2 linked regions of the Vulgatibacter sp. genome follow. The protein of the gene in region 1 interacts with the protein of each later gene in a pairwise test. Links are inferred from orthologs where the notes say so. Each region holds a gene or a part of one and is shown on either strand. Other genes may lie near its edges.

Region 1 (5,023 bases):
AGCTCTCCTCCACCTCGCCGAGCCAGCGGCGCCCCGTAAAGACTTGAATGCGGGCCTCTTCGAAGATGGTCCCGATCGCCTGGGCCCAGAGGCGGAAGGTCTTCGGTGAGACCGGCTCGAGCACGCCGTCGCGCACGCGGATCCGCGCGGCGCCCGGCGCCTCCTCGCCCACCGAGAGCGGCAGCCCGCCGCAGAGGTAGCGCACGGTGGCGTCGAAATCCCCGCGATCGAGCGCGGCCCACGGCGCCGCCCGGCGCACCGCTGCCCAGGCCTCCTCCACCGGCGTGTGCCGCAGCGCGAAGCCCACCAGCTCCTGGGCGAGCACGTCCAGCGGCGCCCGTGGCGGGTGCACCGCCTCGAGCCGCCCCTCGCTCGCGCCCCGGCGGATCGCCGCGCATTCGAGCGCATCGGGGAGCGAGACCGGCACCAGCGCCCCCTCGGCCACGCCGCCGGGCCGGTGGCCCGCGCGGCCGATCCGCTGCAGCGTGCGGGAGACGCCCTTGGGCGCGCCGACCAGCAGCACCTGGTCCACCGCGTCGAGATCGAGGCCCAGCTCGAGCGACGAGGAGGCCACCACCGCCTTCATCTCCCCGGCCGCGAGGCGATCCTCCACCAGCGCGCGCTCCTCCTTGCCCAGCGAGGAGTGGTGCACGCCGATGCGGTCGCCCTCTTCCGGCAGGAGCACCGAGAGGGCGAGGCCGAGGCGCTCGGCGGCGGAGCGGGTGCCGGTGAAGACCAGCGCGCAGTTGGCCTTCTCCACCTCCTGCGCCACCGCGTGGGCGGCGCGGGCGGGGCCGTGTCCGGCGGGGGGCAGCTTGCGCCCCTTCGGCGGCCCGACGATGCGCAGGCGGTGGGTCCGGCGCAGATCCACCTGGGCGATGGTGCAGGGGCGCCCCTCGCCCACGAGGAAGCGCGCCATCCGCTCCGGCGGGTGCGCGGTGGCGGAGAGGCCGATCCGCTGTGCCGGCGCCGTGGCCCCGCCGTCCCTGCGGAGCAGGTCGAGGCGCTCCAGCGCGAGGCTGAGCTGCGCGCCGCGCTTGCTCTCCGCCAGGGCGTGGAGCTCGTCGACCACCACCAGATCGATCGCCCCCAGCAGCCGATCCGCCGCGGGATGGGCGCAGAGCAGCGCCAGCGACTCGGGGGTGGTGAGGAGCACGTCGGGCGGCGCCACCTGCAGCTTCTTGCGGCGGGTGGCGGTGGTGTCCGAGGTCCAGGTGGCGGCGCGCAGCGGGCCTTCCGGCAGATCCCGCGGCGCCGCCTCGAGCAGGGGCTCGAGGTTGCGGGCCACGTCCTGGGTGAGCGCCCGCAGGGGCGAGAGGTAGAGCACGCTGGCGCCGAGGGGGCGCCTGCCTTCCTGCGCAGCGGTGAGGAGGCGCGAGATCCCGGCGAGGAAGCCGCAGAGCGTCTTGCCGCTTCCCGTGGGGGCGAGGACCAGCACGCTGTCGCCAGCCAGCGCCGCGGGCAGGGCCCGGGCCTGGGCGTCGGTCATGCCGCTGCCGAAGCGGCCGCCGAGCCAGCGGCGCAGGGTGGGATCGAGTCCCTCGAGGCGCGTCCAGGGCGCTCTGGTGGGGGAAGTCGCCAAGCGGCAGAGGGAACGCGCGAGGGGCGCGGGACGATCCCGCCTGCGACGAGAAATCGGCCTTACGGATGCGCGCCGATCTCGGCGCACTCGAAGCGGACGGCCCGCTCGAACTCGTCGAGCTCGAAGGGCTTGGAGATCACGCCCTGCGCCCCCTGCTCCTCGGCCATCTTGCGCAGATCACCCGGCGCGATCGCGCTCATCAGCACGATCGGCGCGTTCCCCACCTCGCCGCGGAGCCGCGGCACCAGATCGTCCCGGCTCACGTCCGGCAGGGTGACGTCGGTGACCACCGCGCAGGGATGCCAGGTGGCCAGGTGCTCCTCCGCCTGCCCGATCGAGCCGGCGACCCGCACGTCGTAATCGAAGTCGCGGAGGAGCTCGCCCAGCAATTCGGCGAGCTCGGCTTCGTCTTCGATGAGCAGGACCCGGTGTCGATGCATGCCCTTCCTCCGACCTCTCCGCGGGAGGGTAAGCACGACCCGTCAGGTGCGGCTCGCGTTTTCGCGCAACTGCCGGATCACGGCGCCGTAATCGGGTTTTCCGAAGACCGCGCTGCCTGCCACGAAGACGTTCGCCCCGGCGGCCGCCACCTCGGCGATGTTCTGGGGGCCGATGCCGCCGTCGACCTCGATCCAGAGGTCGTGGAGGCCGCGCGCCTCCGCCATCTCGCGCAGGGCGCGGATCTTGCGGAGGGCCGAGGGGATGAAGCTCTGCCCGCCGAAGCCCGGGTTGACGCTCATCACCAGGACCATGTCGAGGTCCTCGAGCACGTACTCGATCGACGAGACCGGGGTGGAGGGGTTCAAGGAGACCGCCGCCTTCGCGCCCGCCTTGCGGATCTGCTGGAGGGTGCGGTGGAGGTGGGGGCTCGCCTCGACGTGTACGGTGACGATGTCCGCGCCTGCGTCGACGAAGGCCTCCACGTACTTCTCCGGCTCCACGATCATCAGGTGGACGTCCAGGGGCCTGGTCGCCGTCTTCTTCACCGCCTGCACCACCAGGGGGCCGATGGTGATGTTGGGGACGAAGCGGCCGTCCATGACGTCGACGTGGACGAGGTCGCAGCCACCCGCTTCGATGGCGCGCACCTCTTCGGCCAGGCGGCCGAAGTCGGCGGAGAGGATCGAGGGAGCAATCAGGGGGGTGCGGGCCACGGGCGTCTCCACGGGAAGTGTCCTAGCGGACGAAGCGCGGAGCGGTATAGCGCAGCCCTCGGGACGGTGCGAGTTCAGGCGGCCCGGGCAGCGGCGGCGCGGCGCACCAGCTCGATCAACTCGTCGATCTCGTAGGGCTTGGGCAGGGCGAGGCCGCCGCCCCGCTGCCAATCGCTCACGCCCTCGGAGTCGCCGCTGACCAGCACCTGCCTGCAGCGGGGCGCGCGCCGCGCCAGCTCGAGCCCGAGCTCGGGGCCGGTGGTGTCGGGAAGCCGGGCGTCGAGCAGCGCCACCTGCGGGTCGAAGCCCTCCAGCAGGGCCAGCGCCTCGGCGCCCTCCGCAGCGGCGCGGATCACCACGCCCTCCTCCTCCAGGATCATCTGGGTGAGGTTGCGGAGCTCCACGTCGTCCTCGACGACGAGTACACGCAGGCCTGCGAGTACGACCGACATCCATTCTCCCATCTGGTTGGAGGCGGACGGACTCTATCCGATCGGGACGGCCTCCCGGAAGGCCGAGCCGTGTAGGGAAAATTCACCCCTGGCGGGGTTTTCAGCTTGACCGGGAGGGCTTTACGTCCGCCGGAGGCGCGCGGCGTAGAAGCCGTCGATCCCCTGCCGCTGCGGCCAGGCGTCGAGGATCCAGCCGCCTTCGGACCAGCCCGGCGCAGGCTCGAGGGGCGCCTTCACGAAGGCCCCGCCCTGCCGCTCGAGGAAGGCGCGCACCTGGTCGGGGCCCTCCTCCGGCAGGATGGAGCAGACCGCGTAGACGAGGATCCCGCCGGGCCGCACCTCGGTCGCCACGTTGTCGAGGATGAGCGCTTGCGTCTCCACCATCCGGGCCACGTCCTCCGGCGTGCGCCGGTAGCGGAGCTCGGGGTGGCGGCGCAGGGTGCCCAGCGCGCTGCAGGGCGCGTCCACGAGGACCAGATCGAAGGGGCCTTTCGCCGCAGCAGGGAGCGGCTTGCTCGCGTCGGCGCCGAGAGGCCGCACGATCCCGTCCAGGCCCAGCCGCCGCGCCTCGTCGCCGATCCGCCGGGCCTTGCGCTCGTGCACGTCGACCGAGATCACCTCGCCGGCGCCGCGCTCGGCCAGGTGGCAGCTCTTGCCACCGGGCGCCGCGCAGGCGTCGAGGACCCGGGCCCCTGCGGCAGGGCCGCAGAGCTCGCCGACCAGCTGCGCCGCCTCGTCCTGCTGGGAGAAGAGCCCCTCGGCAAAGGCGGGAAGCCGGGCCAGCGAGCCGCCGCCCTCGACCAGCAGGCCGTCCTCCGCCAGCGGCGTCCGGCTGATCCGCGCGCCGGCGGCCTCGGTGGCGAGGCGGGCCTCGAGGGTTTCGCGGGTGGTGCGCTTGCGGTTCACCCGCAGCGTCGGCGGCGCCGGCTGGTCGATCGCCGCGGCGAAGGCCAGGGCCTCCTCGATCCCGAGGCGGGAGAGGAGCCGCTCCGCCAGCCAGCGCGGCAGCGAGCCCTGCACCTCGAGGGCGCCGAGGGGATCACTCGCCGGATCGGGGAGGGCCGGCGCGCCCTCGCGCCCGAGGCGGCGGAGCACCGCGTTGATCAGCCCCGCCGCCCTGGCGAGCCCGACGCGGCGGGCGGTGTTCACCGTCTCGCCCACGGCAGCGTGGGGCGGGATCCGCGTGTAGAGGAGCTGGTAGGCGCCGAGCCGGAGCAGATCCCGCACCCGATCCTCGAGGCCGGCGAGGCCGCCCTTCACCAGCGGCGAGAGGGCCCGGTCGAGGGCCACGCGCCTGCGCAGCACGCCGTAGGCGAGCTCGGTGGCCAGCGCCGCGTCGCGCGGATCGAGCACACCGGCGGAGGAGAGCTCGGCGTCGAGGGCGAGGTTGGCGAAGGCGTCCTGCTCCTCCACACGGCGGAGGACGGCATAGGCGATGGCGCGGGCGTCGGACATCGGCAGGCGGGTAGCAGGGAGCGGGCCGCGCCGCAAGTCAGGGAATGATCTTCCGCGCCCGCAGATCGGCGAAGAGCCGCAGGAACATCCCTTCCGTCTCCACGTACTCGTGGAAGCCGAACCGCCGCGCCTTCGAGCCGTCGGCGATCAGGTCGTAGTCCCAGGAGAAGACCGCGTCGCCGAAGCGCCACGACGAGACCTCGCTCCAGTCGAGGGGACGCAGCCCGTGGCGCTCGACCATCGAACGCCAGAGCGGCTCCTTGTCGGCCATCACGCTCTCCAGCGACATCTGCAGCGGGGGCGCCGTCTCCAGCTCGAAGAAGCGGGCGATCTTCGGCCACATCTCGTTCCACCGGAAGAGGTCGCCATTGGTGATGTTG
Region 2 (5,095 bases), on another replicon or contig:
CATCGTCCACTCGATGCTGTCGGCTGCGCCGGGGTTGAGGAAGAGCTTCTCACTGGCGGTGCCGTCCGCAAGTACCTTCTCCCCGGCGAGGTCGGCGACGGCAATGCCGCCGGCCTCCTTGATGTTCGGGAAGATCCCGAAGGGGATCCCGGCGGTCTCGAGCACCGTGGTCAGGTTGGGATCGCCAACGTGCTTCTTGTCCGGCGCGATCACGTCGAGGGCGGTGGGAGCGGTGCCGAGTGGCTGGCCGTGGGCCACGAGGACCACCGCGTCGTTCGCCGCAGCGGTGAGCTTCTTCAGGGCGCCGACGTCCTCCTTCGAGTACTGGCAGCCCGCGCCGGATGCGTGGATGTAACGGGGATCGTGGTAGCCGGGGAGGGTGACGAAGTCGGCGTCGTCCCAGTCGACGTAGCGCACCCGGTTGCCGTTGATCAGGTTCGGCTGATCCTTCTGCACCGCGGCGACGGCGTCGACGTAGTCGGCGCGCGCCTCGCGGTTGCCGGCGATGGCGAGGACCGGGAGTCCCGAGGCGGCGACCTTGCGGAGCACGGCCTCGATGTTGGCGCGATCCTGGCCGCTGTCGCCGGCGACCACGATCATCTCGGCGCCGTTTTCGCGGAAGAAGCCGAGGTAGCGCTCCAGGTTGAAGAGGTTCTCGCCGGAGGCCTCGTTCAGGTTGGCGAGGACGCCGACGACCGCCTTCTCGTCCGCATCCTCGGCGCTCTTGACGGTGAGCCGGTAGCCGTTCACCTCGACGGTGCGATCGCCGATGGTGCGGGTCTCGGGGACCGCCGTGTCGATCGGACCGACGCACTCGGGGTCGCTCTTGCCGGGCACGCTGGCCACCGAGGCGTCGCTCGCCGGGGCGGCGGGGGCCGCGGCCTTCGGCGCCGGCGCGGGGGCGGCCTTCTCCGGTTCGGCGGCGGGCTTGTTGTCGCTGCAGGCTGCCAGCAGGGCGGCGGCGCCCACGGCGGTGAGAATGCGGCGGTTCATGGGGATCCTCGGTCAGGTGTTGGGGCACTCCTGAAGCGGCGCGAGTATAGGAGGCGCCCCCCGGGGGGAGCAAGCGAGCGCAGGGCGCCTCGTGCGGCGGTGGGGCGCCACGCTGTGGACGCATATGCGCGGGCTGGGAGCGCGCCCGGTCCCGGACGAGGCGAGGGCCGCCTGCCTGCAAGCTCAACGTGCCTTGCTTGACATTGCGTCGCCCACTGTTAGGAGATCGAAGAAGGGCGCCGTCCTCGCTGGAGAAATCCGCGATCCGCGACTTGCGGATCCCGGGCCCCGAAGGCGGGAGCGGGTCGGGGCAGCGAAGGGACTTCCCGGAGGAGGTTCCGATGTTGTCCGGGTCGTGCTGCGGGCTGGCCTTGGGCTTGCAGAAATGGATGGGCGGGTTGGCGGAACGATCCGCGCCGGCTCGACGAGGAGGTCGCCATGCTCGATGCCTTCATCATCGAGGAGATCAAGCGCCGGGAACGCGACGAAGAGCGCCGCAGGGACGACGAGCGGCCCCGGATCGAGATCCCGATCGCGCCGGAGGAGCCGGTCCGTCCGAGCGGCGAGGAGAAGCCGGAGCGCGGCGTGGTCATCATCGACTACTCCGTCTGACCGAAGGGTCCCGGAGCGTTCCGATCTGCCGAACCCCCTTTCCCACCCAGGAGAGGGGGTTCGCTCGTTTCTGCGCCGCGAGGTGTCGGCAGGCCACTCGAACCGTGGGCAGCGGGGCGCAGGAGCGCTTGCCTGGCCGCTTCACCGCTTCTATCTTGCCGCCCTTTTCGAGGAAGGGAGCTCAGTCCATGATCGATATCGTCGACGTCCACGCGCGCGAGATTCTCGACAGCCGCGGCAATCCCACCGTCGAGGTGGAGGTGACCGTTTCCACCGGCGACACGGGGCGCGCCGCCGTTCCCTCCGGTGCCTCCACGGGCGAGCACGAGGCCCTCGAACTTCGGGACGGCGACAAGGCCCGCTATCTGGGCAAGGGCGTGCTCAAGGCCGTCGAGAACGTGAACGAGAAGCTCGCCCCGGCAGTGGTGGGTATGGACGCCGACGATCAGTACGCCCTCGACCGGCGGATGATCGACCTGGACGGCACCCCCACCAAGAGCAACCTGGGCGCCAACGCCATCCTCGGCGTCTCGCTGGCGGCAGCCCGCGCCGCCGCCCTCGCCCACGGTGTGCCGCTCTACCGTTGGGTCGGCGGCGCGCAGGCCCGGACCCTGCCCGTGCCGCTGATGAACATCCTCAACGGCGGCGCCCACGCCGACACCCGCGTCGACGTGCAGGAGTTCATGGTGATGCCGGTGGGCGCCTCTTCCTTCCGGGAGGGCCTGCGCTGGGGCGCCGAGATCTTCCACGCCCTCAAGAAGGTGCTGAAGGGCCGCAAGCTCGCCACCGGCGTCGGCGACGAGGGCGGCTACGCCCCCGACCTCGGCTCCAACGAGGAGGCGCTCGCGGTCGTGGCGGAGGCGGTGACGCAGGCGGGCTACAGCCTCGGCGACCAGGTCGTGCTCGCCCTCGACGTCGCCTCCAGCGAGTTCTTCGACAAGGCGAAGGGCACCTACGTCCTCAAAGGCGAGGGCAAGGAGTTCGACCGGGCCGGCCTCGTCGGCTGGTACGACGAGCTCTGCCAGCGCTACCCCATCGCCTCGATCGAGGACGGCTTCGCCGAAGACGACTGGGAGGGCTGGAAGATGGGCACCGAGCGCCTCGGCGACCGGGTGCAGCTGGTCGGCGACGACCTCTTCGTCACCAACGTGGAGCGCCTCTCCCGCGGGATCGAGCAGGGGATCGCCAACTCGCTGCTGGTGAAGGTGAACCAGATCGGCTCGCTGAGCGAGACGATCGAGGCGGTCCGCATGGCCCAGAAGGCCGGCTACACCGCGGTGATGAGCCACCGCTCCGGCGAGACCGAGGACACCACCATCGCCGACCTCGCCGTCGCCCTCGACTGCGGGATGATCAAGACCGGCTCGGCGAGCCGCTCGGACCGCGTGGCCAAGTACAACCAGCTGCTCCGCATCGAGGAGGAGCTGGGGAGCGCCGCCCGCTACGCTGGCCGCGCCTGCTTCCCCCGCCGGTAGCTGCGGCGGGCTGCACGCCCGAGGAAAGACGGCCGGCCGCTCCACGGGGACCGGCCGTTTTTTTCGAGGAGCAGGGCAGGAACGCGAAGAGGCGCGGGAGCTCCCACGCCTCTTCGCCCTGGGCGATGACCCGGTCGCTCAGCCCATCGAGGCGGCGATCGGCCCAACGCCTTCCGGCTCGATGTCCTCCATCAGGGCCACCAGCTCGTGCTTCAGCTTGTCCTTGGCGCGGATCTCCAGCTGCCGGGCGCGCTCACGGGAGAAGCCGAAGTGCTGGCCGAGCTCCTTGAGGGTCATCGGCTTGTCGCTCATCACGCGCTTCTCGATGATGAAGCGCTCGCGGGGATCCAGTCGCATCAGCGCCTGCTCGACGCGGCTGGTGACGATCTCCCGCTCCTCGGCGTCGGCGAGGCGGGCGTCCTGGCCCTCGCCACCGTCGGCGACGAAGTCGACGTGGCTGTTGCCGCCGTCGTCACCCATCGGCGCGTCGAGGGAGAGGTCGCGGCCCTCCATGCGCTGGGTCATCTCCACCACCTCGCCCGGCTTCACCCGGAGCTTCTTGGCGATGCGCCTGGCGTCCTGGGACTCCTCCGCACCGCCTAGCTTCTCCAGCTCGCGCTTGGTGCGGGCGAGGGAGAAGAAGAGTTTCCGCTGGGCCTGGGTGGTGCCGAGCTTCACCAGCGACCACGACTTGAGGATGTAGTTCTGGATGTAGGCGCGGATCCACCACACGGCGTAGGAGATGAGGCGGATCCCCTTGTCGGGATCGAACTTCTGCACCGCCTTCATCAGGCCGATGTTCCCCTCCTGGATGAGGTCGGCCATCTTGATGCCGTAGGAGCGGTACTCGTACGAGACCTTCACCACGAAGCGGAGGTTCGCCGTCACCAGCCTGCTGGCGGCGACCTCGTCCTCGTTCTTCCGGTAGCGGCGGGCGAGCTCCTGCTCCTCCTCCTGGGTGAGAAGCGGGTACTGGTTGATCTCCGACAGGTACATCGCAAGCGAGCCCGAAGATGCCGGCAGGGTCGAGAGCTGCATGGCCAGGTAGCCTCCAAGTTCCGGGTGGTACGGGTCCCGAGGGACCGCGGCACGGTGCTGGGTCCCTGTGCGAATGGGGTGCCACTCTTCCAACCGAGCAAACCCCAAGAAAAATGCCTACATGCAGTGTCCATTGGCATACATGTCGGCAAGAGGGTCGGTAAGAAATACAGGGCAGGCCCCTGCGGTGGGTTTTCGAGGGCTTGGCGCCGGTAAGTCTTACCGGGAGGCGCTGGGGGCGCCGTCGGAGGCCCGTTGATCTTTCGGAAGGTCGTGCGCACCTGCGACGCCGCCGGCAGGCCGGCAAGGGCACGCCGGCTCCTCCCTGCAGGGACAATCGCTCCGGCACGGTGGCCGGAGGGCAAGGTGCGGGCTTGCAGCCACCCCTGCACTTCTTACAACCGGACCTCGAGCAGGGGCAGGACGGATCGAAGAAGGGGCCCTCCGTCGCCGGAAGGCCCCTTCACTCGAGCGGAAGCTCTGCTGCTACCAGCGCGACCAGAACGAGCGGCGGGCGGCGACCTGCTCGAGCGCCTCCTGGAGCGCGTAGTCGAGATCGGCCTCGCGGGCCACGTCGCTCATCGAGATCACGCCCTTGAGGTGATCGTCCCGGTCGACCACCGGCAGCCGGCGCACGTTCTCCTCGCCCATGACCCGTACCGCGTCGGTGAGCCGATCGTCCGGCGTGCAGACGTGCACGTCGGAGCTCATCACGTGGCGCACCTGGGTATTCTGATCCTTTCGATCGGCGACGATCCGGAGCGCGATGTCGCGGTCGGTGACCATGCCGATCACCCTGCCATCCTCGACCACCGGGATGAAGCCCGTGTCCTCGTCCCGCATGAGCCGGGCCGCTTCGTGGATCGGGCTGTCCGGATGGACGGTTTTCGGATTGCGGGTCATCACGTCGCGGACGAGTGCGCCCTCGCGCTCCCAGCGACCGCGGCGCTGCTCCGGGCCCATCCATTCCTCGCGGC

Evidence for each region. The genes of interacting proteins can lie anywhere in the genome.
Region 2: the proteins of rpe (region 1) and eno interact in binary tests that used the Escherichia coli proteins (3 or more experiments, as listed by UniProt). The link is inferred for Vulgatibacter sp. from one-to-one orthologs.

The regions. Positions count from the first base shown.
Region 1 is NZ_JAWLCN010000003.1:743,360-748,382, reverse strand. Bases 901-3,701 are described here. They hold rpe (ribulose-phosphate 3-epimerase), read right to left. Parts: upstream 2,737-3,701; coding sequence 2,065-2,736; downstream 901-2,064. Other genes in these bases: rsmB (16S rRNA (cytosine(967)-C(5))-methyltransferase RsmB), read right to left, coding at 3,309-3,701; ACESMR_RS10765 (response regulator), read right to left, coding at 2,811-3,188; ACESMR_RS10775 (response regulator transcription factor), read right to left, coding at 1,642-2,022; ACESMR_RS10780 (DEAD/DEAH box helicase), read right to left, coding at 901-1,582. In the rest of the region: more of ACESMR_RS10780, read right to left, coding at 1-900; more of rsmB, read right to left, coding at 3,702-4,643; ACESMR_RS10755 (SDR family oxidoreductase), read right to left, coding at 4,681-5,023. UniProt on the Escherichia coli protein: Catalyzes the reversible epimerization of D-ribulose 5-phosphate to D-xylulose 5-phosphate.
Region 2 is NZ_JAWLCN010000008.1:175,571-180,665, reverse strand. What follows is about bases 1,064-3,936. They hold eno (phosphopyruvate hydratase), read left to right. Parts: upstream 1,064-1,793; coding sequence 1,794-3,080; downstream 3,081-3,936. Other genes in these bases: rpoH (RNA polymerase sigma factor RpoH), read right to left, coding at 3,219-3,936; ACESMR_RS17880 (hypothetical protein), read left to right, coding at 1,432-1,605. Outside these bases: ACESMR_RS17885 (hypothetical protein), read right to left, coding at 1-993; more of rpoH, read right to left, coding at 3,937-4,118; ACESMR_RS17865 (CBS domain-containing protein), read right to left, coding at 4,605-5,095. UniProt on the Escherichia coli protein: Catalyzes the reversible conversion of 2-phosphoglycerate (2-PG) into phosphoenolpyruvate (PEP). It is essential for the degradation of carbohydrates via glycolysis.